DNA from 2 places in the Micromonospora sp. NBC_01405 genome. Region 1 is predicted to be linked to the other one. Evidence: predicted binding sites of a transcription regulator. Region 1 holds the regulator's gene; the other holds the start of a gene.
The links. The regulator HspR, encoded in region 1, represses chaperone genes until heat shock. The targets are predictions, from matches to a motif close to TTGAGTNNNNNNNACTCAA.

Region 1 (14,412 bases):
TGGTGGAAGATGTCGATCCATACGGCGGTGGCCGCCGGGGCGGTGGCCGTCCTGGCGCTCACCTTCGGCGCCCCGCTGCTGGCCGCCGCGCCGCTGCCCGTGCTGGCGGGCTGGTCAAGGGTGCGGCTGCGCGCCCACACGCTCCCGCAGGTGGTGGTCGGCGGCGCCGTCGGCGGGCTGGTCGCCGGGGTCGTCTACGCCACGCTCGGCTGAGCCGCCCGCCCCGGCCGCTCCTGACCCCGCAGCCCGCGCGGGCCGTCAGGCAGGGCCGGCCACCCCGTCGGGGCGGGCTCAGCGGCCGAGCAGCGACGCCGTGCCCGCTCAGGCCCCGTCGTCGGCGAGCCGGTGCCGGTTCGCCTCGATCCAGGCGTCCAGGGCGACCGGGTCGTCCGGGTCCACCCCGTCGGCCATGAGCTGGGCCACGGCCGCGGTGGCCGGGCTGCGCCGCTCCCCTGTCGAGTAGAGCCGGGCGAACTCCGGGATCATCTCCTCGATCGCAGTGTCGGTCCGGGTCGCCGCCGCCTCCGGCAGCCCCTTGCGCCTGGCCGCGTAGGCCGCCCAGCCGCGTAGCACCCGGGGGAGCATCGCGGCGTCGTCCATGTCGAGCACGGCCCGCCGGTGCACCCAGTCGAGCAGGAACAGCTCGGCCACCGTGGGACTCCACCGCAGCGGGTCCGCGTCCGGGAAGCTCGCGGCGTGGTCGAGCAGCAGGCTGAGACAGAAGTGCAGCGAGGCGAGCCCCGCGTCGTCGGACGGGTCCAGATCGAACCGGACCGCCTCGGGCGAGGCGAGAAACGCCCGGACCAGGGCGGTCCGCTCGTCGCCGGAGAGCGGCTCGGCGTCCCGGGCGGCGCGCGCCGGCGGGGGCAGCAGCGCGAGCCGCGCGCCGGCCAGCGCGCGGTCGGTGGCGAGTGATCCCTCGGCGGGCAGCTCGCCCAGCTCGTCGGTGACCGTCAGGTGCCGGCCGACCTCGCCGTGCAGCCTGGCCGGGTCCTCCTCCCGGAACCAGGTCAACTCGTCGCCGTCGACCATCTCCCGGACCTGGTCGACGATCCGGCCGGCAGGGCCACCGACGAAGATGTCCTTGGTGATGCCGATGTTGTGATCGACCAGGGCCACCAGCGCGTGCTCGGGGCCGCCGGCCTCGTCGTCATAGGCGAAGGTGGCCAGGTAGGAGGTCTGGTCGCCGTACACGTCGCCGTAGCACCAGGTGCCGGTGAGGTGCACCCGGCCGAGCTGCTCGGACCAGGCGGGGGCCTGGGTGCCGGGGTGGACCTTCGCCGCGCCCTCCGCGTCCGGCACCAGGGCTGCGAAGACGGTGCGAATGGTCTTTGCCGCAGCGGTGCGGCGGCGGGTGGTGGCGGCGAGGAAGCCGGAGACGAACTCCCGGACGGCCCCCTCCCGGTCGGTCTCCGCGACCGCGTAGACGCTGCCCAACAACGCCGCGCCGAGCATCTCGGCATCGAGGGCGGTGTCGAGCCTGGTCACGTCGCGTGCGGCGTGCAGCACCGCGTCGTAGGGGGTCTGAGGCGTGGCCATGCGTCGACCCTACGCCCGCGGGGGAGCCCCGGACAGTGAAGGCTGACCGGGGTTCAGCTGCGCTCGGCGTCCCGCAACGCCTGCCTCGCCTGCCCGTACCGGTCGAGCACCGCCCGGACCGGCGTCACCACGTAATCCCGGCCGACCGCATCGACGGCGGCGGTGAGTCGCTTCTCGGCCCGGTGGCGGGCCCGGCGGGCCGACCACCGCACCACCGGGCGGGTCAGCGCGGCCAGCAGCAGCCCGGCGAGCAGGCCGCCGAGCAGCAACACGGTGGGCAGTGGGGCCTCGCCGACCCGGGGATACTCCAGCGCCGGCAGGCCGAGGGCCCGCAGCGCGTAGCCGAGGGCGAGCCAGCCGAGGCCGGCGACGGCGGCGACCGTGACCAGCCACTGCACCGCGCCGACGAACCGCCACCAGACCGGCCTGCGGTCCATCCCCAGGTCGGTGCCGGCCACCGCGCGGTCCAACGCGTCCGGCAGGTCTCCCAGCCGGGACCGGGCGGCGGTGGTCACCGCGGTCGCCCAGGGTGCCGGCAGGCCCGCGCCGGACCGGTCGGCCACCGCCCGCACGGCCAGCCCCAGCGCCGAGCGCTGGGCGGCGGTCGGATCGGGTACGGAGGTCGCGGCGACCAGGCTCTCCGCCGGGGCCCCCGCGTCCGTGCCGGAGACCGCGCCGGGCAGGTGCAGCCGGCGCAGCGGGTCGGGGCGCAGCCGCCGCCAGCCCCGCACCAGCGGCCAGCCGGTGCTGGCCACGGCCCGGTGCCGGTACGCCCCCTCGACCGCCGCCGCCACCGCCGGCACGCCGGCCGTCCCGGCCAGCGCCCGGCTCAGCGAGCCGACGGTCCCCTCGTCCGGCCCGGCGGCCGGCGTGTCGGCGGCGACCAGCTCGTCCAGCCCGGCGACGACCGTGTCGACGTCCCCGGCGAGGCGCCGCAGCGCGGCCTGCCGACCGGCGACCGTGCGTTCCAGCGTCCCGCGCAGCTCGACGATCCTGGCCGGGTCGATGGCGGTGGTGGCCAGTAGCGGCACCCCGCCCAGCCCGTCGGCGTCGAGCAGCCGGCGCAGGTCGTCCAGCACTGGGGGCAGCTCGGCCGGGGGCAGCCGGTCGGCCTGGTTGAGCACCACCAGCGTCACGTCGCGGTGCCGGTGGAACTCGCGCAGGTAGTTGGTGTGGATCACCCGGTCGGCGTACTTCTGCGGGTCGACGACCCAGACCACCAGGTCGACCAGGCCGAGCAGCCGGTCGACCTCCAGCCGGTGCGACCGCTGCACCGAGTCGAAGTCCGGCAGGTCGAGCAGCACCAGCCCGTGCAGGGCGGACTCGTCGTCGGCGTCGAGCGCGCTCTCCCGGACGAACCGGTGGCGGGGCAGCACGCCGATCCAGTCGAGCAGCCGGTTCGCCCCGTCCAGCGGACCCCAGACGCAGGCGTGCGCCACGCCGGTGGTGGGGCGGCGCACCCCGACCGGGGAGAGACCCAGCCGGGCGAGCGCGTTGAACAGGCTCGACTTGCCGCTGCCGGTGGCCCCGGCGAGGGCGACGACGGTGTGGTCCCGGGAGAGCGCAAGCCGGGTGCCGGCCCGCTCGACCAGGGTGTGCGCGGGCACGAGCTGGGCGTCTGGGAGCTGGCCGTCCACCGCGTCGAGGAACCGGCGGACCGCGTCCAGGCGGGCGATCAGCGCGTCGGGGTCGACCCGCTGGTCACCCTGGAGCGCCGCGCGCACCCGGTCGGCGATGTTGGTCATCGGGCCTCGGCCTCCGGGGTCGGTGCGGCGGGCAGGACCGGCGCGTCGGCCGTCGCCAGGCCGCTGCGGCGCCGGGCGTCCTCCACCCGGTCGCCCGCGGCGCGCAGCGGGTCGCCGGCGTCCGCCGCCGGGCGGGCCGCCGCGGTGCGGGACAGGAACCGGTCGGCCTCGGCGTCGAGCAGCTCCCGGACCCGCGCCAGCAGGTCGCCCCGGGCCCGGTTGGCCAGCGTACGCACGGCCTGGTCGCCGAAGATCGCCTGGAGCACGGCCTGCGCGGCGACGGTGGTGCCGGCCCCGGTGGCCACCTCCAGCCCGGTCGGGATGAACGCGGTCGAGGCGAAAACGGCGATCATCACGGCCAGCCCGGTGGCGTTGACCGCGTACGAGGCGGTGCGGGCCACGAACCGCTTGTCGCCGCCCTCGGCCCGGACCAGCTCCAGCACCCCGCGCTGCCAGTCGCGGACCAGGCGCTCGGCGCGGGCGGGGAAGTCCTCGGCCGGGTGCGCCAGCGGCGGGTCGAGCAGCGCCGCCCCGGCGGGGTGCGCCCGCCACCCGGTGTACGCGTTCTCGGCCGCCTCGGCGGCCACCCCGCGCAGCAGCGTGACGAGCTGGGACTCGATGGCGTTGCGCAGCTCCGCGGCGGGCGCGGGCCGGCCGGTCACCGCGGACACCAGGCGGTCCCGCAGCCGGCCGATCCGGGCCTCCAGGGTGCGGAAGAACTCACCGGTGCCGACGAACTCCTGCCAGCGGGCGAGCACCTCGCCGCGGAGCAGCCGGCCGTCCTTCAGCCCCTGCTCCACGGCCCGCTCGGCCCCCCGGTACGCGGCCCGCACCCGCTCGTCGAGGGCGTCGGCGGCGGCCACCTGCTCGTCGGCGGCGTCGGCCAGCCCCGCCACCGCGGGGTGCAGGGCGGCCAGCGCCCCGTCCAGGGTCTGCCGGACGACGGCGGACCGCGCCCCGGCGTCGGCGGCCAGCCGGGCGAACCAGGTGCTCAGCGGGGCGGTGACCTGGTCCGGTAGCAGGCCCTGGCCGTCCACCCACGTCTCGGGCAGGACGAACAGCGGCGCCGCGCCGAGGCCCTGTTCGGCGAGCATCTCGGCCAGATGGGCGGCCACCTCGTCGGTCGCCTCCACAGGCACCCGGTCGAGCACCATCGCGATCACCACGCCCCGGGCCCGCGCGGTGTGCAGCAGCTCCCAGGGGACCGCGTCGGCGTACCGGGCGGCGGTGGTGACGAAGAGCCAGAGGTCGGCGGCGGCGAGGAGTTGCCCGGCCAACGCCCGGTTGGCGTCGACCACCGAGTCGATGTCGGGGGCGTCGAGGAAGGCCAGCCCGGCGGGGAGCGCCGGGGCGGTGACCAGGTGCAGGGTCCCTGGGCCCTCGCTCGGCTCGTTGGTGCGGGTGAGGCCCGGCAGCAGCTCGCCCTGGCGGAACCAGCCGGAGTCTGCCGGGTTGCACACCAGCACCGGCGAGCGGGTGGTCGGCCGGAGCACTCCGGCGGCGCTGACCCGGGCCTGGACCAGGCTGTTGACCAGGGTCGACTTGCCGGCCCCGGTGGAGCCGCCGACGACCACCAGCAGCGGCGCGTCGAGCCGGGCCATCCGGGGCAGGAGATAGTCGTCGAGCTGCGCGGTGAGGCTCGCGCCGATCTGGCGGGCGGAGTCGGCCGAGGGCAGGGCGAGCGGGAACCGGGCCGCGCCGATCGCGGCCCGCAGGCCGGTGAGCGCGGCGGGCAGGCCGTCTCCGGTGGGGCCGGACGGGTCCTTGCCGGCGTCCTCGGTGCCGGTACGGGCGGCGACGGCGGGCGAACCGGAGCGGGCGGCGGGGTCCCCGTGCGTCGTCACCGCTAAAGCGTGCCCGACCGGCGCAAGTGAAGACAACCGGGCTCCCCGTAACGTGAGGTTGCGTCGGGTCGGCTCAACCCGATTTGACGATCGCCGTGGGCGTGGCACTATTGAGTCAAGTTCACTCAACTTGTGGCGAGTACGCGGCGGGTTGTTCCCGTCACCTGCCCCAACGTAAGAAGCGAGGAAGCGAAGATGGCACGTGCGGTCGGTATCGACCTCGGCACGACGAACTCCTGCGTCAGCGTTCTCGAGGGCGGTGAGCCAGCCGTCATCGCCAACGCTGAGGGCTCGCGGACGACTCCGTCGATCGTCGCGTTCGCCCGCAACGGCGAGGTGCTCGTCGGTGAGGTCGCCAAGCGCCAGGCGGTGACGAACCCGGACCGGACCATCCGGTCGGTCAAGCGGGAGGTCGGCACCAACTGGACCGTCGACATCGACGGCAAGAAGTACACCCCGCAGGAGATCTCGGCCCGGACGCTGATGAAGCTCAAGCGGGACGCCGAGGCGTACCTGGGCGAGCAGATCAGCGACGCGGTGATCACCGTCCCGGCCTACTTCAACGACGGCCAGCGCCAGGCCACCAAGGAGGCCGGCGAGATCGCCGGCTTCAACGTGCTGCGGATCGTCAACGAGCCGACCGCCGCCGCCCTGGCGTACGGGCTGGACAAGGGCTCCAAGGAGCAGACCGTCCTGGTCTTCGACCTCGGCGGCGGCACCTTCGACGTGTCCCTGCTGGAACTGGCCGAGGGCGTCGTCGAGGTCAAGTCCACCAGCGGTGACAACCAGCTCGGTGGCGACGACTGGGACCAGCGGATCATCGACCACCTGGTGAAGACCTTCCGGGGCGAGCACGGCATCGACCTGGCCCAGGACAAGATGGCCCTCCAGCGGCTCCGCGAGGCGGCCGAGAAGGCCAAGATCGAGCTGTCGGCGGCCACCACCAGCAACATCAACCTGCCGTACATCACCGCCGGTGCGGCCGGCCCGCTGCACCTGGACGTGACGCTCAGCCGCGCCGAGTTCCAGCGGATGACGCAGGACCTGCTGGACCGCTGCAAGGGCCCGTTCGAGCAGGCCGTGAAGGACGCCGGGATCAAGATCTCCGGCGTCGACCACGTGATCCTGGTCGGCGGCTCGACCCGGATGCCGGCCGTCACCGACCTGGTCAAGCAGCTCACCGGCCGGGACCCCAACAAGGGCGTCAACCCGGACGAGGTCGTCGCCGTCGGCGCCGCGCTCCAGGCGGGCGTGCTCAAGGGCGAGGTCAAGGACGTCCTGCTGCTCGACGTGACCCCGCTGAGCCTGGGCATCGAGACCAAGGGCGGCATCTTCACCAAGCTCATCGAGCGCAACACCACGATCCCGAGCAAGCGCTCCGAGGTCTTCACCACGGCCGACGACAACCAGCCGTCGGTGCTGATCCAGGTGTTCCAGGGCGAGCGGGAGATCGCGGCCTACAACAAGAAGCTCGGCACCTTCGAGCTGACCGGCCTCCCGCCCGCTCCGCGCGGCGTGCCGCAGGTCGAGGTCACGTTCGACATCGACGCCAACGGCATCGTGAACGTGCACGCGAAGGACCTGGGCACCGGCAAGGAACAGAAAATGATGATCACCGGCGGCTCCTCGCTGCCGAAGGACGACATCGAGCGGATGCGCCGGGACGCCGAGGAGCACGCCGACGACGACAAGCGTCGTCGCGAGGAGGCGGAGACCCGCAACCTCGCCGAGGCGCTCCAGTGGCAGACCGAGAAGTTCCTCGCCGAGAGCGGTGACAAGCTGCCGGGCGAGAACCGGGAGCAGCTCACCGAGGCCCTCGGCGAGCTGCGCGGCGCGCTCGGCGGCCAGGACATCGAGAAGATCAAGGCGGCCCACGAGCGGCTCGCGCAGGTCTCCCAGCAGGCCGGCTCGCTGCTGTACGCGTCTCAGCAGGCCGATCAGGCCGAGCCGGGCCAGCAGCCGGGTGCGGCGGGTGCGGCGGGCGCGGGCGCCGGTGCGACCGGCGGCGCGCAGGCCGGCGGTGCCGACGACGTGGTCGACGCGGAGATCGTGGACGAGGACAAGAAGTGACGATCCGCCTCGCACACGTACTCACGGCAGAGGGATGAGGTAACCGCATGTCGGAGAAGCCACGAGCCGCCGACCCGGGCTCCACCGGGTCGGCGCCGGGTGGCTCCGCGACCGCCGGGCAGTCCGCCGGCGAGCAGCCGCGGGTCGTCATCCGTGACAACCGCAAGATCAACACGTCGGAGGAGCCCGCCGCCACCGACGCCGGGGCGGACGTCCCGGCGGAGGGGCTGGTCGCCGACGCCGAGGTCGTGGTCGACGAGATCGAGGTCGAGGCCGCCTCCGTGGACGGGCCACCCGTGGTCGACGCCCCGGCGCAGCCGGTGGAGAGCGGCACCCCGGCCACCGGCGTGCCGCCCGGCGCGGAGCTGGAGGGGCTGCGGGCCGAGCTCGACGAGCGGACCCGGGACCTCCAGCGGGTGACGGCGGAGTACGCCAACTACCGCAAGCGGGTGGACCGGGACCGCAGCCTGGTCCAGGAGCAGGCGACCGGCTCGGTGCTCGCCGCGCTGCTGCCGATCCTGGACGACCTGGACCGGGCCCGCGAGCACGGCGATCTGGTGGGCCCGTTCGGCGCGGTGGCCGAGCAGCTCACCACCGCGCTGGGCAGGTTCGGCCTGAACGCGTTCGGCGAGCAGGGCGACCCGTTCGACCCGACCCGACACGAGGCGGTGGCCCACCGAACCTCCGCCGACGTGACCGAACCGACCTGCGTACAGGTCATGCGCCGGGGCTATCAGCTCGGCGAACGGCTGCTGCGGCCGGCCATGGTCGCGGTCGCCGACCCGGAGTAGTGCCGACCCGCGCCGTCCCGCCCGCCCGCACCGGGCGGGCGGGACGTCCGGGGTACGTCCCGCGGAAGGGGGTGGACCGGTGAGTTCCAAGGACTGGATCGAGAAGGACTACTACGCCACTCTGGGCGTGCAGAAGTCCGCCTCCCCGGACGAGATCAAGAAGTCGTACCGGAAGCTGGCCCGGGAGTCGCATCCGGACCACAACCCCGGCGACCCGCAGGCCGAGGAGCGGTTCAAGGCCGCCTCCGAGGCGTACGCGGTGCTCGGCGACGAGGCCAAGCGCCGCGAGTACGACGAGATGCGCTCGCTGTTCGGCTCGGGCGCCTTCCGGCGTAACGCCCGGGGAGCGGGCGGCCCCGGCGGGCAGCCGTTCGACGTCTCGGACATGTTCGGCGGCGCGGCCGGCGGCGGTGACCGTCGCTTCGGCGGGGCCGGCTTCCAGGACCTGTTCAGTTCGATCTTCTCGGGCGGCGGGGCAGCCGGTGGGCCGTCCCGTCCTCGTGGCCCCGCCAAGGGCCGGGACATCGAGACCGAGGTGGCGCTCGACTTCGACGACGCGGTCCGCGGGGTGACCCTCCCGCTGACCCTGCGCGCGCCCGGGATCTGCGACACCTGCCACGGCAGCGGGGCGAAGCCCGGCACCCAGCCGGTGACCTGTCAGGTCTGCCACGGTGCCGGGGTGACCACCCGGAACCAGGGGTCGTTCAGCCTGTCCGAGCCGTGCCGCAACTGCCAGGGCGTGGGCACGGTCGTCGAGGAGAAGTGCCCGGAGTGCCACGGCACCGGCGGGGTCACCAAGACCCGCACGCTGAACGTCCGTTTCCCCGCCGGGGTGGCCGACGGGCAGCGGATCCGGCTGGCCGGGCGCGGTGAGCCGGGCGAGCGCGGCGGCCCGGCCGGCGACCTGTTCGTGCACGTGAAGGTCCGGCCGGACGAGCTGTTCGGGCGTACCGGGGACGACCTGACGCTGACCGTGCAGATCACCTTCCCGGAGGCCGTGTTCGGCACGGACCTGCGGGTCCCCACGCTCGACGGCACGGTGACCCTGCGGGTGCCGCCGGGCACGCCAAGCGGCCGGGTGCTGCGGGCCCGGGGCAAGGGCGTGGTGCGCAGGGACGGCCAGGCCGGCGACCTGCTGGTCACGCTCGACGTGGTGGTACCGGCACGGGTGTCCGACGAGGCACGGGCGGCGCTGGAGGCGTTCGCCGAGCAGTCCCCGCCGGCCGCCCGGGAACATCTCGACGCCCGGGTGCGTCGGTTCAGTTGAGCCTGCTGGAGTGCGTACGGAGGTGAGCGGGGATGGTGGGAGAGTTCACCGGCTCGGATGACCCTGCCTACGAGGCCAAGGTCCTGATGATCTCGGTGGCGGCGCGGATGGCGGGGATGCATCCGCAGACGCTGCGCCAGTACGACCGGCTCGGCCTGGTGCAGGCCGGCCGGGCGGCCGGCGGCGGGCGCCGCTACAGCGTCCGGGACGTGGTGCTGCTGCGCGAGGTGCAGCGGCTCAGCCAGGACGAGGGGGTGAACCTGGCCGGGGTCAAGCGGATCATCGGCCTGGAGCACCTGGTGGAGCAGGCGCAGCAGCGGATCGCCCGGCTGGAGGCGGAGCTCGACGCCGCGTACCGCCGGGTGGCCGAGCTGGAGTCGTTGGCCCGGTTTCCCGGTCGGGATCTGGTGCCCACCACCCGCACGTCCACCGCCCTGGTGGTCTGGCGCCCGCGCCGCGACCGCTGACCGTCCGCCACCCAGCCGCACCGCTCCACAGCTCCGGACCGCTCCATCGGCCCGGTCCGCTTCCCGGGTATCCCGGCGCGGACCGGGCCGTTCCGTTAACCTGTGAATCAGGGCCTATCAGCTCAATCCGGGTCATAAGAACCGCTGGAAACCACCGCACCGGCGAGGGGGGACCATGTCGGAACCGGCCAAGAAGGTGGCGCAGCAGGCGGAGGCGCGGCTCGACCGGATCGCGAAGTCCGCCCGGGAGCAGTTCAACAAGATCACCGAGAGCCGGTTCACCGACAGGATCAAGGACGGCCGGTTCGCCGACCAGGTCGACCACGGCGTCGACCAGGGGCGGGCCGACGTGCGGCGCGACCAGCAGCGCGAAGGGCGCGGTGGATCGGCCGCCTGACGGCCGGTGCGCCGACGTGCGGGCCGGGTTCCACGGGGGAACCCGGCCCGTTCGCGTGCCCGGGATGCGTGCCGGTCAGCCGATGCGGCGGTTCTCCCGGACCAGACCGCCCTCGCACCAGTCCCGGTAGGCGAAGAGGTCCGGGCGGGCCAGCAGCACCCGGCTGTTGTGCGTCCAGTTGTGCATCAGCTCGTCGCCGGCCCGTTCCGCCTGCTCGACGAGCTTGCGGAAGCGCCGCTTGGGATGGGCGCGGAAGTTCGTCCGGATGCCGTCGGCGGCGTAGATGTAGAGGCAGTGCAGCGCGAACCGGCGGGCCGGGCAGGCCGGGTCCATCGCCAACTCGAAGAGCGTCTGCACGAGGTGGTCCCCGGCGACCAGCAGGTCCCAGTCCTGAGGCATCGAGGTCAGCGGCACGGAGTCCGGTTGGTAGGCCCACGCCCGCAGCTCCGAGGGAGAGGGGTCGACGGGATTCGTGAAGCCGCGGAACGTCGACTCCTGCACGCTCACCGGCCAACCTTCCGCTTGCGTACGCGGGGGGACCGGCCCGCCGCGGACTGGCTGCTGGGGCGAACGGTAGCCGGGGTCGCCGACCAGCGGAAGGGCTCCCCGGCACGAATTCGACAACCGATGGAACGGGCCGGGTCGGCCGTACGGCCGACCCGGCCCGACCCGTTTCCGTGCCGGGGTCGCGAATCAGTCGGCGCTGACCAGCGGCTCAGTTCGCTGGCGGAGGGCCCGCTGCCGCAGCCACACCTTGAACCAGGCGAAGTCGGGCAGCCGGGCCAGCATCGGCCCGGTCACCACGGTGATCAGCACGTACGCCGTGGCCAGCGCGGCCAGCTTCGGTTCGACGCTGCCGGCGGCGACGGCGAGCCCTGCGATGACGATGGAGAACTCACCGCGTGGCACCAGGGCCAGTCCGGCCCGCCACCGTCCGGGCTCCTTGATCCCCACCCGCCGGGCGGCCAGGTACCCGGTCAGGGTCTTGGTGCCCATCGTCACCACGGCCAGCGCGAGCGCCGGCAGCAGCACGGGCGGGATGTCCCGCGGGTCGGTGACCAGCCCGAAGAAGACGAAGAAGACGGCGGCGAACAGGTCCCGCAGCGGGGAGAGCATCTCGGTGGCGTGGTGGGCCACCGGCCCGGACAGCGCGATGCCGACGAGGAACGCGCCGACCGCCGCCGACACCTGAAGCTTGGCCGCGATCCCGGCGACCAGCAGGGTCAGCCCGAGCACACCGAGCAGCAGCGCCTCCGGGTCCTTCGCCGACAGGGCCGTGGAGATCAGGTGGCCGTACCGGATCGCCACCACGAGCACCAGCACGACGGTGCCGACCGCGACGCTGAGCGCGATGCCGCCGCCGAGCAGGCCGCTGCCGGCCAGCACTGCGGTGAGCAGCGGAAGGTAGAGCGCCATCGCCAGGTCCTCGATGACCAGCACCGAGAGGATCACCGGCGTCTCCCGGTTACCGAGCCGGCCCAGGTCGGCCAGCACCTTGGCGATCACGCCGGACGAGGAGACCCAGGTGATGCCGCCGAGCACGATGGCGGCCACCCAGTCCCAGCCGAGCATGAAGGCGAAGGCCGCGCCGGGCAGCGCGTTGAGCACGCCGTCGATCAGCCCGGCGGGCGCCGCCGAGCGCAGGTTGCCGACCAGTTCGCCGGCCGAGTACTCCAGGCCGAGCATCACCAGCAGCAGGATCACGCCGATCTCGGCGCCGACGGCGAAGAACTCCTCGCTGGCGGCCAGCGGAAGCACACCGCCGTGCCCGAAGACGAGCCCGGCGAGCAGGTAGAGGGGAATGGGTGAGAGGCCGATCCGCCGGCCGAGCCGCCCCAGCAGCCCAAGCAGGAAGAGCAGCGCACCGACCTCGATGAGCAGCGTGGTGGTCTCGTGCATCCGCGCCTCAGCCGTCCGGATCGTTGTCGGCGAGGATGGCTGTCACGCCGTCGAGCCCCTTGCGGGTCCCGACCACGACCACCACGTCACCGGCCTCGAAGCGGAAGGTCGGGTCCGGCGAGACGATCACCTCGCCGTGGCGCAGCACCGCAACGATGGAGGCGCTGGTCCGGGTGCGTGCCTTGGTGTCGCCGAGCCGCTTGTTGACGTACTTCGAGCCGGCCGTGATGATGATTTGCTCGGTGAGCAGCCCGGCGGCCTGCTCCCGGAGCCCGGACAGCTGGCCCAGCATCAGCGACGCGCCGAGGATGTCGGCCAGCGCCTCCGCCTCGTCGTCGGTGAGGGGTATGTCGTGCTGGCATGAATCGGGATCTTCCGGGTCGTACAGGACGAGGTCGCGGCGGCCATTGCGGTGGGAAACCACTCCGAGCCGGCGGCCGGATTCCGTCATCAGATCGTGACGCATTCCGATTCCGGGGAGGGCAGTCTGTTCGACACGTACTCGCACGTGCGCAAGGCTACCGGCTGAGGGGAAGGTCGATGAATGGTCGGTTCCTCCGATGGGCGGTCGCTGTGCTGCTCGTACCGCTGGTGACGGGCTGTTCGATCGGTCCGGTCCGTCGCCCGCCCCCGGACCGGACGGTCCCTCCGCCCAATCCGGCGACCACCGCGCCGGCGTCGTCCCCCACGGCCTCCGACGTCGAGGTACGCGAGGTCCGGGTCGCCGTCGGCCGGCGGTACGACCCGCCGTACGTCGAGTTCGTCACCGCCGAGCAGGGGTACGCCCTCTTCGCGAGCTGCGGAGGCGAGCCCCCGGACCGGAACTGCCCGGCGCTGTTTTACACGACGGTGGACGGCGGGCGTTCCTGGCAGCAGCGGCGACATCCCCGTCCGGTCGCCGGCAGCCAGCAGTTGTACGCCGTCCCCGGCGTGTTGGCGCTCCACTCCGAGCCCCGCGACTGGTACACCTCCACCGACGGCGGCGTCACCTTCGCGCACGCCATCGGGGAGCGGGCCCCCGCGGCCTGGCAGGCCGCCCAGGGCCAGTTCCAGATCGACGAGGCCACCGGCCGGGCGGTTCGCTGGCAGGGGCGGCGGATGACACCCCTGCCCGCCCAGCCGCCGGTGCCCGAACTGCACGGCCTCGTCGAGACCCGTGGCCTGCTGGTGGCGGCCGGCGTCGGCGGCGGCGGGAGACCGTACGCGGCGATCTCGCCCGACGGCGGGCGGAGCTGGCAGCGGACGGCGGTGCCGGCCCCCGACGGCGAGGTCGGGATGCTGCGCCCGGTGGCCGGGCCGGACGGCGAGGCGCGGCTGATCGGCTGGCCGCCGGACCGGACGAGGTTTCCCACCTTCTGGCGATACCTGGGTCGGTGGATGCCGGTGCCCGCCGAGGGGCATCCGGCGCGGGCACACTCGGCGGTACCCCTGACCACCGGCCGGTTCGCCGTCAGCGGCCCGGACGGCGTGGGCGTGGTCGCCGACGGCCGGTACGACCGGCTCGACTGGCCGGTCGGCCCCGAGCACCACCTGACCCTGCTGGACGACGGCACGGTGCTGGGCCGCGCCTCCGACGAGGTACTGCTGGCCTCGGGGCCGGTCGGCAGCCGCCACTGGGTGCGGGTGGTGCTGGAACCCACCTGAGCGGCCGGCTCGTGCGGATGGCGGCTGCCCGCACCGGTTGTGCCAAGCCGGTGAGGGCCCTATTTAACCGCCTGTGGAGCTGCCCGGAGCTGCCCGGCCCCCTGCCGGCCGCCGGGGAGCTCGGCTGGCGGTGGAAGCAGCGTAGGTGACCCAGCTCACACCCCCAGGGTTGAGCGGAATAGGCTCAACTCTGGTTGTGTCCTTCCTAGTGGACACGCCGATCCGGGGGAGCCCATGAACACGGAACGTCTCACCACCAAGAGCCGCGAAACCATTACCGGTGCCGTCGCGCTGGCGAACCAGCGCGGCCACGCCACCGTGGAGCCCTGGCACCTGCTGCTGTCGCTGCTGGACACCGAGGGATCGACCGCGGCGGGCCTGCTGCGCGCCGCCGGGGCCGACCCCGCCGAGCTGCGCCGGGCCGCCCAACGCGCGGTCGACGGCCTGCCGGCAGCCAGGGGCTCCAGCCTCGCCGAGCCCACCCTGGCCCGCGAGTTCGTCAACGCCATCGGCGCCGCCGAGCAGATCGCCCGGCCGCTGGGCGACGAGTACACCTCGACCGAGCACCTGCTCGCCGGCCTGGCCCGGGTCGGCGGCGCGGTCGCCGGCGCGCTGAGGAACGCCGGCGCGACCGAGGAGAACCTGGTCGCCGCCTTCCCGACCGTCCGGGGCGGGGACCGGCGGGTCACCACCGCCGACCCGGAGCAGACCTACCAGGCACTGACCAAGTACGGCGTCGACCTGACCGC
Region 2 (14,412 bases), 3.4 Mb from region 1:
TCCGCCGAGGGTACGTCCGGCATCGCCGGCCGGGGTGGCCTGCTGTCCGACTGCGTCATCGACGGCAACGTCCGCGACGGCGTCAGCATGGGCAACACCCCCGGCCCGTACACGATCCGGGGCAACCGGATCAGCGGGAACGGGGCGTACGGGTACCACGGGCACGATCTGGGCCACGGCTACCAGGGGGCGGCCATGGACGTGGTCATCGACAGCAACGACTTCTGGGGCAACGGCCTGGACGGCATTCGGATCGACCGCCCGATGGCCGACGCCGTGCTGCTCAACAACCGGATCCGCAACAACGGCCGGCAGTGCGCCGACGAGTACCGGGGCAGCGGGGAGTCCGTCCGCTACACCGAGCGGTCGCTGGTCGACCGGGTGGCGGACTGGCCGCACGACGGGCACCGGGGCAAGGTGCTGCGGGTGGGCAAGCGGGTCGCCGTGGTCGCTGCGAACGACGGCAAGGAGCTCTCCCTCGCCCCGGTCCGCCCCGACGCCTACAGCGGGTGGAGTGGCGACACCCCCCTGCCCGGCGCCGCGTACGAGTTGTCGCCGGCGCCGCAGTGCCGGGCCGGGATCACGATCAACGCGGCGTTCGACTCCGCCACCGTCCGGGGCAACCGGGTCTGGGACAACCACCACAGGCGTACGCAGACCCACGGGCTGTGGATCACCGAGCGGGGTAGTTGCGTCGCGTGCCGGGTGGAGGACAACGACCTGGCCGGCAACGCCGTGGCACCCACCCGGCTGGACACCCCGCCGGTCGGCGGCCGCTGGGACCGCAACCACGGTGACCAGGACTGGGACTGCTGATCGCCGGTGGACGGTTCCGGCCGGGTGCACGGCGGGGCGAACCGGTCGTCCGGGGTGACCCGGCCGAACCGTGACATCGGGTCCTGCCAGGTCGGCGGGAACACTTTAGGCCCGGTGCCGGCGAAACTGCCGAAAAATGCTTCACGTAATTCCCGGAAAGCTGCGTCGCGCCTCCCGTCCGGCCGTACAGAATGTGGCCAAGGGGAAATGGGAATGGGGTGCGAATATGAACGTGAGGCGGCGATCGACGCTATTTGCGGTAACCATCGCAGCCACCTCGCTGGTGCTCGGCGGGTGCACCGCCGAGCGGAAGACCGCCGGGGGAGCGGCGCCGCCACCCGCGGTCGAGCTGACGCCGGCCGACCGGGCCCGGGACGTCCCGCTCAGCGCCGAGGTCGGCACCAGCGTGACGAACGGGAAGGTCAGCGCGGTCCGGCTCACCGACGACAAGGGGCGGCAGTTGGGCGGCGAACCCCGGGAGGACGGGTCGAGCTGGGTGCCCAGCGCGCCCCTGGCGAACGGGCGGACGTACACCGCCGAGGTGACGGTGACCGGGGACCAGGGGCGGACCTCCACCCGGAAGACAACCTTCACCACGGCGTCGAAGCCGACGAAGCCGGCGATCACCAGCACTCTCTACTTCGCGGGCAACCAGACGTACGGCACCGCGATGCCGGTGACGGTGGCCTTCGAGCCGGCCGTGCCGAAGGAGGCGCGGGCGGCGGTGCAGAAGCGGCTGTTCGTCAAGACCGACCCGCCGCAGCCGGGCACCTGGTCGTGGCTGGAGGACGGCAGTCAGGTGTACTACCGGGCACCCGACTTCTGGCGGCCGGGCACCGCGATCAGCGTCCGGGCGGCGCTCGACGGGCTGCCGATCGGCAAGGAGCGGATGGGTGACGCCGACCGCAGGGCCAGCTCGAAGATCGGGCGGCAGGTCGCCGTCGACATCGACAACGCCACGAAGCAGATGTCGGTGTTCCGGGACGGCAAGCTGGTCCGCCGGATCCCGGTCAGCCTCGGCAAGCCGAGCACGCCCAGCTCCAGCGGCAAGATGGTGATCATGGAGAAGCACGAGCGGACGACGTTCGACACCCGCGGCGAGCCCGACGGCGGGTACGTGGTCGACGTCGACGACGCGCAGCGGATCACCTGGGGCGGTGAGTTCATCCACTCGGCGCCGTGGTCCGAGGGCGACCAGGGCTACACCAACGTCTCCCATGGCTGCGCCAACGTCTCCGCCACGGCGGCCGACTGGCTGATGGGTATCACCCAGGTCGGCGACCTGGTGACCGTCAAGGGCACCGAGGTGCCGCTGCAGGCCGGCAACGGCTGGACGGCCTGGAACGTCGGCTGGGACGAGTTCGCCAAGGGCAGCGCGTTGCCCGTACCGGCCGGGCTGCGGCCCAGCCCGCACGTGCCGCCGCACCCCGGCGCGGTGGCCGGCGGCAGTTCGCCCGCACCGGCCCCCTCGGCCAGCGGCGGCTGAACTCGGGAGGAACGACCGCCGGACCGGTCCGTCACCGCAGGGTGGCGGACCGGTCGCCGTCCTCACCGGCTGCGCCCCGTCGCCCACCTCGCCCGGGGGACAGCCCGGTCGGCCTCAGCCCAGTGGCACCCGGGCCACGCCCGAGCCGACCAGGCTGCCGAGCCAGAGTCGGTCGCCGTGCTGGCGTACGCCGGTGATCATCCAGTAGGTGCCGCGCGGTCCGTGCAGGGTCCGCAGCACCGTGCCCGCGCCGTCGACCAGCGCGACCAGCCCGTAGCGGCGCGGCTGTGGCCGGACCGCGTCGGGCAGCAGCGCCACCAACTGCCGCAGCCGGGGGTGCGGCAGCAACCGCTCCACGGCCGGCAGCCGGGGGCTGGGCAGGGCGATCCAGTACGTCCCGTCGCCGACCGCGGACAGATTGTCCGGGTACGCCGGCAGGTCCGTCAGCACGGTGGCCGCCCCGCCGGGCAGGTCGACCCGCAGCAGGCGGTGGGTGGTCGTCTCCACCAGGATCAGCGCGGACTCGTCCGGGGTGAGCGCGATCCCGTTGGGGAAGTAGAAACCGCTCGCCACCACCTCGGTGTGCCCGGTGCCCGGGGCGTACGCCAGCACCCGCCCGTTGGGCCGGTGTTCGAGCAGGTCGTGCTTCCAGTGCGAGAGCGGGAACCGGTCGGAGGAGTCGGTGAAGTAGATCGTGCCGTCCCGCGCGACGGTGGCGTTCTTCGCCAGGTTCACCGGCGGGGCGGTGCCCGTCAGCTCCCGTACCGCCCCGTCCGGGGTGACCCGCAGCAGCCCCCGGTAGGCGTCGCAGACGACGAGGCTGCCGTCGCGCGGGTCGACTTCGATGCCGAGCGGCCGGCCGCCGGTCTCGGTCAGCAGTTGGGAACGGGTGCCTTCGGGCGCGTCCGCCGGCCACCACCAGAGCCGGCCGTCCTCGTCGCCGCTGACCACCCGGCCGTCCGGGTCGACCACGACGTCCTCGGGGCCATGCGCGCCCTCGGCCAGCGGCAGCAGCTCCGCGTCGTCGAGCCGCAGGTCGGTCGCCGTCCACGGCCCGTTCAACGGGGGCGGCACGGTGGCCGGCTCGCGGACGGGCCGGATGGGTCGGGGCGCGCGCGGGCGGGGAACGACCATCGGGTCATTGTCACCCGCCGCACGCCGCCGGCCCGGTCCCCGCCACGCGTGTCGCACAGGCCCGCCGCACCCCCGGCGGTCGCCGGGACCATGCCCGGGTCGCCCGCCGCCCGGACCGGGCCGGCCTGGGTTCGCCGGTGCCCCCGGCGTTGCCGCAGCTCCTGCTCAGGGTGGACCCGGAGTGACTCGGGGTCAGACCCTGGGTGTACCCGGAGTCACCCCTCGGCAGGGCGGAATTGTCGGGGGGTGGGGCTAGATTCGTGGTCATGAAGCAGCGCAGCGATCGGTTCCACGTGCAGGTCAGCGTGGGCGACCACGCGGTGGAGATGCGGGCGACCGGCGAGGTCGACATCGCCACCGTCGGCCTGCTGCGCGCCGCGCTGTGGGCCGCCCCGGCCCGGCCGCTGCTGCGGCTCGACATCTCCGGCGTCCGGCTGCTCTCCGCGGCCGGGGTCCGGGCGCTGGTCGCCGCGCACCGACGGGTCCGCGCCCGTGGCGGCGAGCTGGTCCTCGTCGACCCGGCCCCGGTGGTCGCCCGGGTGCTGCACGTCACCGGCCTGGACCGCGTCATCCCCGTCCGGGACGGCGCCGCTGCCTCGACCGCTGTCGCCTCGACTGCGGCTGCCTCGACCGTGGCAGCGCCGCGTGTGCCGGCGCCGCTCGCCCCCGCCCTGGCGGGGGAGTCGTCGGCGCGACCGGAGCCGGCGGTGACCCCGCCGGAACCTGCCGCGCTCGGGTCGCTGGCCCGCGCCCTGGGGTCGCTCGTGCCCGTGGCGGAGGCGTCCTCCGCGCCCATGCTGGCCTGCGTCTGACGGCCTGCCGTCGGGGTGGGGCCGCCGGCACCGGCCGACGACCCCACCCCGATCAGCGGACGCCGAGCAGGTCGACGACGAACACCAGGGTCTCGCCGGGCTTGATGAGGCCGCCGGCGCCCTGGTTGCCGTACCCGAGGTGCGGCGGAATGGTGAGCTTGCGCCGGCCGCCGACCCGCATGCCGACCACGCCCTGATCCCAGCCGGCGATGACCCTCCCGCCGCCCAGCGGGAACTCGAACGCCTCGCCGTGGTTCCAGGACGCGTCGAACTCGCGACCGGTGGAGTGGGCCACCCCCACGTAGTGCACGGTGGCCCGCTGACCGGGCTGGGCCTCCGGGCCCTCGCCGACCGTGAGGTCCTCGATGACGAGATCGGCGGGCGGCGCGCCCTCGATCGGGCCAACCTGGGGCTTGTCCATGTCGTACGCCTCCTGCTCGGTGCTGCGGCTAACTGCGGTCGCCGTCGATCCTGCCGGATCGTGATCTGTCGATGTCCGGCGGTCCCGCGCCCGGCGGTCCCAGCGCGGCCCGACATGCGGCGGCGGGCGCCACCGGGAAGGTGGCGCCCGCCGGGGCCGTGCTCGTCCGACTAGCTCAGCCAGGGGAACCGCTGGACGATGGGCAGCCGCTTCCAGGCCCGGCCGAGGCCGAGGGTGTCGCCCGCGCCGAGCAGGGCGAGGACCACCAGGACCGCGGCGTAGATGAGATGGTCGTCCATGAAGGGGTTATTCTCGGGGGGCAGGACGGCCGTCCACATCATCACCAGCAGCAGGCCACCGGCGATGGCGGCGATCCGCATCCCGATGCCGAGAATCAGGGCCACGCCGATGGCGGCCAGGCCGAGCATGAACAGCCAGTCCGCCCAGGCCGCGCCGGCGATCTCGGTGTAGAACCCCTTGAACGGGCCGGCGGTGCCGAAGGCCAGGAAGCCCTTGGTGGGGCTGCCCCCCTCGATCCAGGCGTTCTTCGCCTCGGTCCCGTGGCCGAGGCCGAACATCTTGTCCAAGAAGGCCCAGAGGAAGGTCCAGCCCAGGGCGATCCGGATTCCGGCCAGGACGTACCGGGTGGCCCTCTGGCGGGTGGTCTCGCCCGATGGAGCGATGGTGTTGGCGGTGGTCCGCTCGATCGTCGCGGCCATGGTGTCCACGTCCCTTCCTGTGCCTCGCACCGCGTTCCCGGTGGCAGTTCCATTGGACATCGTCACCGGCGTCCCGGTCAGGGCCGATGGGTCCGCTTCCGACCGGGACCTTCGACCCTGATCCACTCGTCCCGGCCGGACATTTCCCCGTCGGCCTCGTCCGACCGTAGTCGATGATCACGCAACCGCAACCGATGGACCGCAGACCGGTGCTCGCGTGGGCAGTGCCTCCGGCATGGTACGGGGGCAGCACGCCGACACCCCTGCACTCCCGCACCCGGGCTCCTGACCCGCACTACCCGACCGGTACCTCGGCCGTCTCGGGGGCCAGCCGGGCCACCGGCACGCCCTCCCGGGCGGCCCACCCGACGGCGTGCCGGACGTCGGCCACGGGCAGGGGCCGCCGGGCCGTCACGGTGACCGCAGCATGCACCGCGAACGCGACGAACGGGTACGACCGGACCAGGTCGCCGACCGCCTCGTGCACCTGGCCGGCCACCGTCACCGCCTGCTCCTCGGTCAGCGCCGGCAGGAACAACAGGTACTCCTGGTCCGACAGGCGTACGGCCCGGTCCACCGGGCGCAGCGGCGCGGTCACCGCCCCGATCACCGCCTGCGCCTCGCGGGCCGCGCTGCGCCGGCCGAAGCGCTCCGGCGCGCCAGCCGGCTCGTCGACCCGGACGCCGATCAGCGCCACCGGCAGGGTGCCCGACGCGGTGATTCCGTCCGCGCCCGTCCACAGCCGCATCCCCGACTCGTCGAGCAGCGGTGCGGCGGCCTCGGCGGCCCCCGCCTCGGCACCCCGGCCGCGGTCACCCGACCCCGACCCGGTCGCCCAGTGCTCCCGGGCCGTACGCTCGGCGCGGGAGAACATCAGCCGCAGCGCCGCCTCGCCGCGTGCCTCGCCGGGCGTCGCGGGCAGATCACGCACCCGGGCCAGCACGTCGTCCACGGTTGCGCGGGCCGCGTCGGGAAGCCGGTCGGCGAGCCGGTCGCGCAGCCGCAGGACCTCGTGCAACGCCTCGTCGCGGCGGAAACCCCACCGGCCGTCGAAGAGCCGGCCGGCCTCCAGCGTGGCCGCCGGCTCCACCTCCGCCCGGTCGTACGCGACCAGCGTCGCGCCGAACCGGGGGGTCAGCGCGAGCACGCTCCACTCCCGCGCCAGGTCCTCGGTCTCCTCCAGGGCCACCCCGTACGCGCCGTCGGGGAGCTCCGAAGGAGGTTGCCCGACCACGCCCACCACCGTCACCGCCCCCGAGGCGGCGATCCGCTCGTAGACCGCCCGTTCCCGCTCGAAGTACGGCATCCGTTGGAAGAGCGCGACGACCACCAGCGGCCCGTCCTCGGCGATGGCCAGGGCGGCACTCTCGATGGCGTGGGAGACGGCGACGAGGCTGCGCTTGGTCATGAGTTCCGGGGGCCGTCCACTGTGCAGCACCCGCTGAGCCTAGAGAACCAGAGAGTGGAGCGCTTCCGCCGGCCCCGCCCAGCCGGCGCCGCGGCGCGGAGCGTCCGGGCGGCGTGCCCGGGCCGACCGGCGGCCGGGCGTGGGCCGCACTGGCGAGGTGGGAACCATGATCGACGGCCTAGACTCGGCCGGTTGACGGCCCGACGGATGGACAAGGCGGATGACGAGCACCGGTAGTGAAGACGGCTCCCTGCTGCGCCCCGTCGCGGCGTCGACCGGCCGTGGTCTGGCCCTCGCCCGGGGCGGCCAGGTGGTGTACGCAGCCCGGCGGCTCGGCGAGTTGCTGCACGGCCGTCCGCCGGGGGTCACCGGTCACCAGTGGAGCTCGGCCGGCCGGGAATGTCTCGACCACGTGGTCTGCGCCGCGCCTTCGGGCCGACCGCTGTTCGCCGTCGAGGTCGGGCCGCCGGTGCCGCCCGGGTCGGCGGCCCAGCGCGCCGAACGGATGAAGGACGCCGTGTGCGCGGCGGTCGGCCTGGCGGTGCTGCGGATCGCCTCGCCCACCCTGCGCGCCGCCGACCACGGCCGGCGGATCGTCGAGTACGTCATCGACGCGCGCGCCTACGCCGACGCAGTCCGGCCGGACCCGGGGCACACCGAGCCCGGGGACGCCACGCCGGTCGCCTTCCGGGACATCGTCGGCCGGTTGCCGGACGGGCGCAGCGGGCACGTCAACGACCTCGGTGCCCTGGCCCGGGCGGCAGCCGTCGAGGCCTACGTCTCCCGTCGGCTGGTCGACCCGATCGTCCGGGGCCTGCACGTGCGCTGGGCGGACGGCCCGGCCGAGGGCTGGAGCTGGGTCGAGGTGCGGCCCGGACGGTTCCTGGTGGAACGGGTGCGGGTGTGGGAGCACCGACTCTCCTGCGGGGTGGACCCGGGGCGGCTCGCCGAGGACCTCGCCGCTGTGGCGGTGGGCGAGCGGCTGCGTGGCCTCGACGGCGGCGAGCCTGAACTGGTCGCCCGTGAGCAGTTCGACGGGGACATCCGCCGGCTGCGGGCGCGCCGTGACGAAATGCGGAACGGCTTTGGATTCGACCACCTCTGCGCGGATTGACGTCCCCTGGAACGGGGCCCCGACCGGTCGCTCCCGCAGAATTCCCATATCCGGGTTGAGCCTCGCGCCACGGCACCCTACTCCAGCGGGAATGGACAGGATCTTGCTCCACCGAGCCTGCGGGCGTGGACGACGGTGCGGAAAGAACATCATCGGCCATCGACATGCGCCGGCACATCGTAGTGACCCTCACCGGCGGCCCACCAGAATTGATCGGTCCGACGGGGCCACGTGGCGGCTACCGGATCGAGGGGGGAGAGCAATTCGATGCGAAGGCCCACACGGGGGCCGTCATCCGGTATCGCGCGGAGCAGGCGGCTGCTGGACGTTGTCGGCACGCTCGCGGTCTTCGACAAAATCGGCAACAAGGGCGGTCGGCGCGGCGGGGACAACGGCGGCGGCCAGAACGGAGGCGGGGACGGCCCGCCGCCGCCCGGTGCGCGGTCCGGGCCGGTGGCGGCCCGCACCGCATCCCGATGATGGAACGGGTCAACCGGGCACCCGCCTTCGACGTCGTGCGGATCCAGGTCAACGTGACTCGCGCGGCGGCGCCGCGCGAGTCGGCAGATCCGGGGTCGCCCGGGGGCCGATCACCCCTGGGCGACCCCGTCGCGCGGTTCGAGCACCGGCGGCCTGCGAGGCTGGACCGGTGGACGTGGGACGCGGGGCGGCGCGCAGGTGGCCGTCATCTCGGCGGACCGGCACGGCAGGAAGAGCGGACGCCGGTCGGCGCGTGGGTGGGCCGTCACCTCGGGCGGGTGCACCGGACGCCGGTGCCGTGCCGGCCCGGCCCCGTCCGCGCGCCGTTCACCGACGTGTCGACGGGTGCCCCGGAGCACCGGGTGTGCCGGGCCCGGCCCGCCCGCTGCTCCGTCGAGTGCGCCGACCGGCCAAGTAGCTGACCGGCCGGGTCGTGGGACGGCCCGCACCGGCACCGGCCTGTGTCGGCCGGCGCCGTGGGAACTGCGACCGGAAAGGGGCCAGCGGGTGCCGGCCTCCACGGCGCGACCCGGGAACCCCCGGATCGCGGCACCGCCGCCGGATCAGCGGTTTTTGTAGGCCTCGACGACCGACACCGGGATGCGCCCGCGGTCGGAAATCTCGTGGCCGTTGTTGGCGGCCCATTCCCGGATGGCCCGGTTCTGCTCGCGGTCCATTCCGGAGACCGGGGCCCTTCCCGGGCGGCGGGCGGTCCGGCCGGTCTCGACCGGGCCCCGACCGATGCGCCGGCCGGCGTTGATGTAGGGATCGAGTGCTTTGCGCAGGGTGCCGGCGTTCTCGTCGGAGACATCGATGGTGTACGCCACGCCGTCCAGGCTGAACTCGACGGTCCGATCCGCCTTCCCGCCGTCGAGGTCATCAGTCAGAACGGTGATTACTTTCCGAGCCATCGCCAATTACTCCTTGTGTGGGGCGGGGTGTGCTAAGAGTTTGACGTATCAACTGGCAATTCCGCAAGAATATGCCCGGTTCTGCATTCGGCGAGTCGAGTTACGCGGGATGGAATCCCGCTCGGCCGGTGGAATTTGCTGGTGCCGCTCAAGCGGTTGAGCAGGCCAGAGGCGCCGCGGGGTGGCCGCCCGATTCGCCTCCGACACCCGTGGCAGGCGCGGCGGTGTTGTCGCCATCCGCCACGCCTTCCCTTCGGCGGCGGACGGTTTCCCGAAGATCGCGCCGGCCCCGACCCCGGCCGCGATCAGGCGCGGGGATTGCCGTCGCTCCTCGTCGGACGCCCCCGGTCGGCGAGGGAGGCCCGCGCCCGGGCCCTGCGCCGGGTCGCCTTCGAGCGACCGCTGGAGTGGCCTGAATCACGCTTCGGAACAAGGGGGACGCTCTGTTACTTGAGTGAGTCAGGCTCAACTCAACGCGATAGCAGGTGTTCGATGGCAACTCTTCCGGTACTTCCACTGACCGACGCCGTCCTGCTGCCAGGCATGGTCATTCCGGTGACCCTCGACCCGACCACCCAGGCCGCCGTCGACGCGGCCCGCGCCACCGGCGACGAGCAACTCCTCGCCGTGCCCCGTATCGACGGCGAGTACGGCCCCGTCGGCACGGTCGCCACCATCGAAAAGGTGGGCCGCCTGCCCAGCGGCGAGCCGGCCGCCGTGGTCCGGGGGTTGTCCCGGGCACGGATCGGCTCCGGCGTCCCCGGACCCGGCGCCGCCCTCTGGGTCGAGGCCACCGAACTGCCCGAACCCGTCCCCACCGGCCGGGCCCGGGACCTCGCCCGCGAGTACCGCGCCCTGATGACGTCCGTGCTCCAGCAGCGCGGCGCGTGGCAGGTCATCGACGCCATGGAGCGGATGACCGACCTCTCCGAGCTGGCCGACGCGGCCGGCTACGCGCCCTGGCTCACGCTGGCGCAGAAGACCGAACTGCTCGCCGCTCCGGACGTCACCGCCCGGCTGGATCTTCTCGTCGGCTGGGTGAAGGACCACCTGGCCGAGCAGGAGGTCACCGACCAGATCAACAGCGACGTCCGCGAAGGGCTGGAGAAGTCCCAGCGCGAGTTCCTGCTCCGCCAGCAGCTCGCCGCCATCCGCAAGGAGCTCGGCGAGGACGCGCCGGACGGCTCCGCCGACTACCGGGCCCGGGTCGAGTCCGCCGAGCTGCCCGCGAAGGTCCGCGAGGCGGCGCTGCGCGAGGTCGGCAAGCTGGAGCGGGCCAGCGACGCCTCCCCGGAGGCGGGTTGGATCCGCACCTGGCTGGACACGGTGCTGGAGATGCCGTGGACCACGCGTACCGAGGACAACACCGACCTGGCCGCGGCCCGGGCCGTGCTCGACGCCGATCACGCCGGCCTGGCCGACGTGAAGGACCGCATCCTGGAGTACCTCGCGGTGCGCAACCGCCGGGCCGAGCGCAACCTCGGCGTGGTCGGCGGGCGTGGCTCCGGCGCGGTGCTCGCCCTCGCCGGCCCTCCCGGCGTCGGCAAGACCAGCCTCGGCGAGTCCGTCGCCCGGGTGCTCGGCCGCAACTTCGTCCGGGTCTCCCTCGGCGGCGTCCGCGACGAGGCGGAGATCCGGGGCCACCGCCGCACGTACGTCGGCGCGTTGCCCGGCCGGATCGTCCGTGCGCTGCGCGAGGCCGGCTCGATGAACCCGGTCGTGCTCCTCGACGAGGTCGACAAGCTCGCGGTCGGCTACGCCGGCGACCCGGCCGCCGCCCTGCTGGAGGTGCTCGACCCGGCGCAGAACCACACCTTCCGCGACCACTACCTGGAGGTCGACCTCGACCTGTCCGACGTGCTGTTCCTGGCGACCGCCAACGTGGTGGAGACCATCCCGGGCCCGTTGCTGGACCGGATGGAGCTGGTCACCCTGGACGGCTACACCGAGGACGAGAAGGTCGCCATCGCCCGGGACCACCTGCTGCCCCGGCAGCGGGAGCGGGCCGGCCTGACCGCCGAGGAGGTCACCGTCGCCGACGACGCGCTCGCCCGGATCGCGGGGGAGCACACCCGGGAGGCCGGCGTCCGGCAGTTGGAGCGGGCGCTGGCGAAGATCCTGCGCAAGGTCGCGGTCGCCCTGGCGACCGACCCGACGCCCGTCCGGGTGGACACCGGCAATCTGGCCCGCTACCTCGGCCGGCCCAGGTTCACCCCCGAGTCGGCGGAGCGGACGGCGGTGCCCGGCGTGTCCACCGGCCTCGCGGTCACCGGCGCGGGTGGGGACGTGCTCTTCATCGAGGCCACCAGCATGGAGGGTGAGCCGGGGCTGACCCTCACCGGCCAGCTAGGCGACGTGATGAAGGAGTCCGCGCACATCGCGCTGTCGTACCTGCGTTCCAACGGACGCCGGCTCGGCATCGACCCGAACGCCCTCGCCGGGCGGCGGATCCACCTGCACGTTCCGGCGGGCGCGGTGCCCAAGGACGGGCCGAGCGCCGGAATCACGATGGTGACGGCGCTGGCCTCGCTGGTGACCGGCCGGCCGGTGCGGCCCGAGTTCGGGATGACGGGCGAGGTGACGCTCTCCGGCCGGGTGCTGCCCATCGGCGGGGTGAAGCAGAAGCTGCTCGCCGCGCACCGGGCCGGCCTGACCGAGGTGATCATCCCGGCCCGCAACGAGCCGGACCTGGACGACCTGCCCACCGAGGTACGGGAGGCGCTGACCGTGCACACCCTCGCCGATGTCGTCGACGTGCTCGCCCTGGCGCTGCGCCCGGCCGACGCCGGGACCCTCACCGGCCCCACCCTGACGGCCGCCTGAGGGCGAACAGAGGTCCCCTGTCATCGCTTCACGCGGGCGGGGGACCTCTGTCAACGCGCGCCCGGCCAAGGCCTCCGCTCCGGCGCTGCCGCAACCTCGTCCCGCGCGGCCCGAGCCTCGTTTCCGGGCGGGTCGGGCCTCGTTTCCGGCGGGCCGGGGCCAGGGTCGGAGCAGACCGTCGGGCGCCGGGGCCAGGGTCGGAGCAGGCCGTCACGACCCGTCGGACGCGTTCCCGCGTCGCGCCGTGGACGCCGGGCAGCCGCCGGCCGGGCTGAGCCGGGCCAGCAGCGCGGCGGTGATCGTGCCGAGCTGCGCCACCTGCGTCGGGGTGAGCACGTCGAAGACCAGCGAGCGGACGCGGGCCACGTGCGCGGGCGCGCTCGCCGCCAGGTGGGCGTAGCCGGCGTCGGTGAGCACCGCGACGGAGCCCCGGCCGTCGTCGTCGGCCCGCTCGCGGCGTACCCAACCCTGGCGCTCCAGCCGGCCGACGAGGTGGGACAGCCGGGACTGCGAGCCGTTGACCAGGGCTGCCAGCTCACTCATCCGGCGGGACCGGCCAGGGGTCTCCGACAGCAGCGCCAGCACCCCGTAGCCGAAGTGGGTCAGGTCCGCGTCGCGCTGCAACTGCCCGTCGAGTTCGGCCGGCAGCAGGGTGAGCACGGCGAGCATCCGCTGCCAGACCTCCTGCTCGCCGTCGCTCAGCCAGCGGGTGGGTTCCATCGCCCCAGCGTACCGATACTTGACGCTTCAAGTACCCGAACGTACGGTGATGCTTGAAACGTCAAGTAAATTATCCGCCCGGCTGGGCGGCAGCCCTTCGGAGGCACCCTCGTGAACGTCGTCCTGTGGATCCTGCAGATCCTGCTCGCTGTGATCTTCGCCGTGGGCGGGCTGACCAAGGTGACCCAACCCAAGGTGAAGCTGCGTGAGCAGATGGGCTGGGTGGAGGGCGTGCCCGAGCCCGCCGTGAAGACGCTCGGCGCACTCGAGGTGCTCGCCGCCGTCGGCCTGATCCTGCCGGCCGTCACCGGCATCGCCACCGTGCTGACCCCGCTGGCCGCCGTGGGCGCGGCGATCGTGATGGCCGGCGCCGTCGTCGTGCACGCCCGGGCCAAGGAGTACCCGGGCACGGCGTTCACCGCCGTGCTGCTGGTCGCGGCGCTCGTCGTCGCCTGGGGCAGGTTCGGCTCGTACGCGTTCTGACCTGACCCGGCCGACCCGCGCGGCCGCGGATCAACTCGGCGTCGGTGACCTGGCGGTGCCCCGGAACGCGGGGGCCGTGATTGTCACCGACGCCGAATCGATCAAGAGATCAGGGGCGGTCGCGGTCGCGGCGTACCGTCGTCTTGCGGCCCTTGATGGTGCTGCCGCGCAGCGCGGCGATCACCTCGTCGACCGCCCCGTTCGGGACCTCCACCAGCGAGAACCGGTCGGCGATCTCGATCGAGCCGATGTCCCGGCCGCTCACCCGCGTCTCTCCGGTGATCGCCCCCACCAGGTCCTGCGGGCGCACCCCGGCGCGTCGGCCCAGCCCGATGAACACCTGCGTGGCGTCCCCCGGCCGGGGGCGGGCCGGACGGCGGTCGCCGCCGCCCCGGCCCTCGTACCCCGGCCGGGTCTCCCGCTGCGGACGGACCGCGACCTGGGGGATCTCCTCCTCGTCGTCGTCCGAGCCCGGCGAGGCGGCCTCGTGGGCCAGCTTCACCGCGGCGAGGGCGACCTCCATCAGGTCGAACTCGTCCGACAGCGACTCCACGATCACCCGGAACGGATCCAGGTCGTCCTCCAGCAGCGACTCCCGCAGTGCCGCCTGGGTCAGCTCCAGCCGCCGGGTGCGCAGGTCGGCCGCCGTGGGGATCTTGTCGATCGCGATCCGCTGCCCGGTCACCCGCTCGATGGTCTTGAGCATCCGGTGCTCGCGCGGCTCGGCGAGGGTGATCGCCACGCCCTCGCGGCCGGCCCGGCCCACCCGGCCGATCCGGTGCACGTACGACTCCGGGGCCGACGGCACGTCGTAGTTGACCACGTGGGTGAGCTGCTCGACGTCCAGGCCCCGGGCCGCCACGTCGGTGGCCACCAGCAGGTCGGCGGTGCCGGCGCGCAGCCGTCCCATCACCCGGTCCCGCTGCTCCTGGCTCATCCCGCCGTGCAGCGCCTCGGCCCGGTAGCCCCGGCCGTTCATCGTCTCGGTGAGCCGGTCCACCTCCTCGCGGCTGCGGCAGAACACGATCGCCGCGGTCGGCGACTCCACGTCCAGCACCCGGCCCAGCGCCGCCGGCTTGTGTGCC

Region 2: lon (endopeptidase La) is a predicted target of HspR. The motif match lies at 9,752-9,770, and genes of this name have one in related genera.

Annotation. Positions count from the first base shown of each region.
Region 1 covers NZ_CP109532.1:2,675,618-2,690,029, reverse strand. Annotated here, with positions in the region: gene OG559_RS11160 (phosphoesterase PA-phosphatase) at 1-213, shown strand, start outside; gene OG559_RS11155 (hypothetical protein) at 322-1,539, opposite strand; gene OG559_RS11150 (GTPase) at 1,593-3,284, opposite strand; gene OG559_RS11145 (ABC transporter) at 3,281-5,128, opposite strand; gene dnaK (molecular chaperone DnaK) at 5,324-7,198, shown strand; gene grpE (nucleotide exchange factor GrpE) at 7,246-7,989, shown strand; gene dnaJ (molecular chaperone DnaJ) at 8,069-9,256, shown strand; gene OG559_RS11125 (heat shock protein transcriptional repressor HspR) at 9,289-9,723, shown strand; gene OG559_RS11120 (hypothetical protein) at 9,899-10,120, shown strand; gene OG559_RS11115 (hypothetical protein) at 10,196-10,627, opposite strand; gene OG559_RS11110 (cation:proton antiporter) at 10,814-12,019, opposite strand; gene OG559_RS11105 (cation:proton antiporter regulatory subunit) at 12,027-12,527, opposite strand; gene OG559_RS11100 (hypothetical protein) at 12,560-13,663, shown strand; gene clpB (ATP-dependent chaperone ClpB) at 13,898-14,412, shown strand, end outside.
Region 2 covers NZ_CP109532.1:6,081,917-6,096,328, forward strand. Annotated here, with positions in the region: gene OG559_RS26340 (right-handed parallel beta-helix repeat-containing protein) at 1-816, shown strand, start outside; gene OG559_RS26345 (Ig-like domain-containing protein) at 1,043-2,302, shown strand; gene OG559_RS26350 (SMP-30/gluconolactonase/LRE family protein) at 2,417-3,436, opposite strand; partial or broken gene OG559_RS26355 (STAS domain-containing protein) at 3,703-4,062, shown strand; gene OG559_RS26360 (FKBP-type peptidyl-prolyl cis-trans isomerase) at 4,301-4,669, opposite strand; gene OG559_RS26365 (hypothetical protein) at 4,840-5,397, opposite strand; gene OG559_RS26370 (DICT sensory domain-containing protein) at 5,684-6,826, opposite strand; gene OG559_RS26375 (hypothetical protein) at 7,017-7,910, shown strand; gene OG559_RS26380 (Lsr2 family protein) at 8,954-9,301, opposite strand; gene lon (endopeptidase La) at 9,794-12,124, shown strand; gene OG559_RS26390 (MarR family winged helix-turn-helix transcriptional regulator) at 12,335-12,844, opposite strand; gene OG559_RS26395 (DoxX family protein) at 12,956-13,327, shown strand; gene OG559_RS26400 (DEAD/DEAH box helicase) at 13,437-14,412, opposite strand, start outside.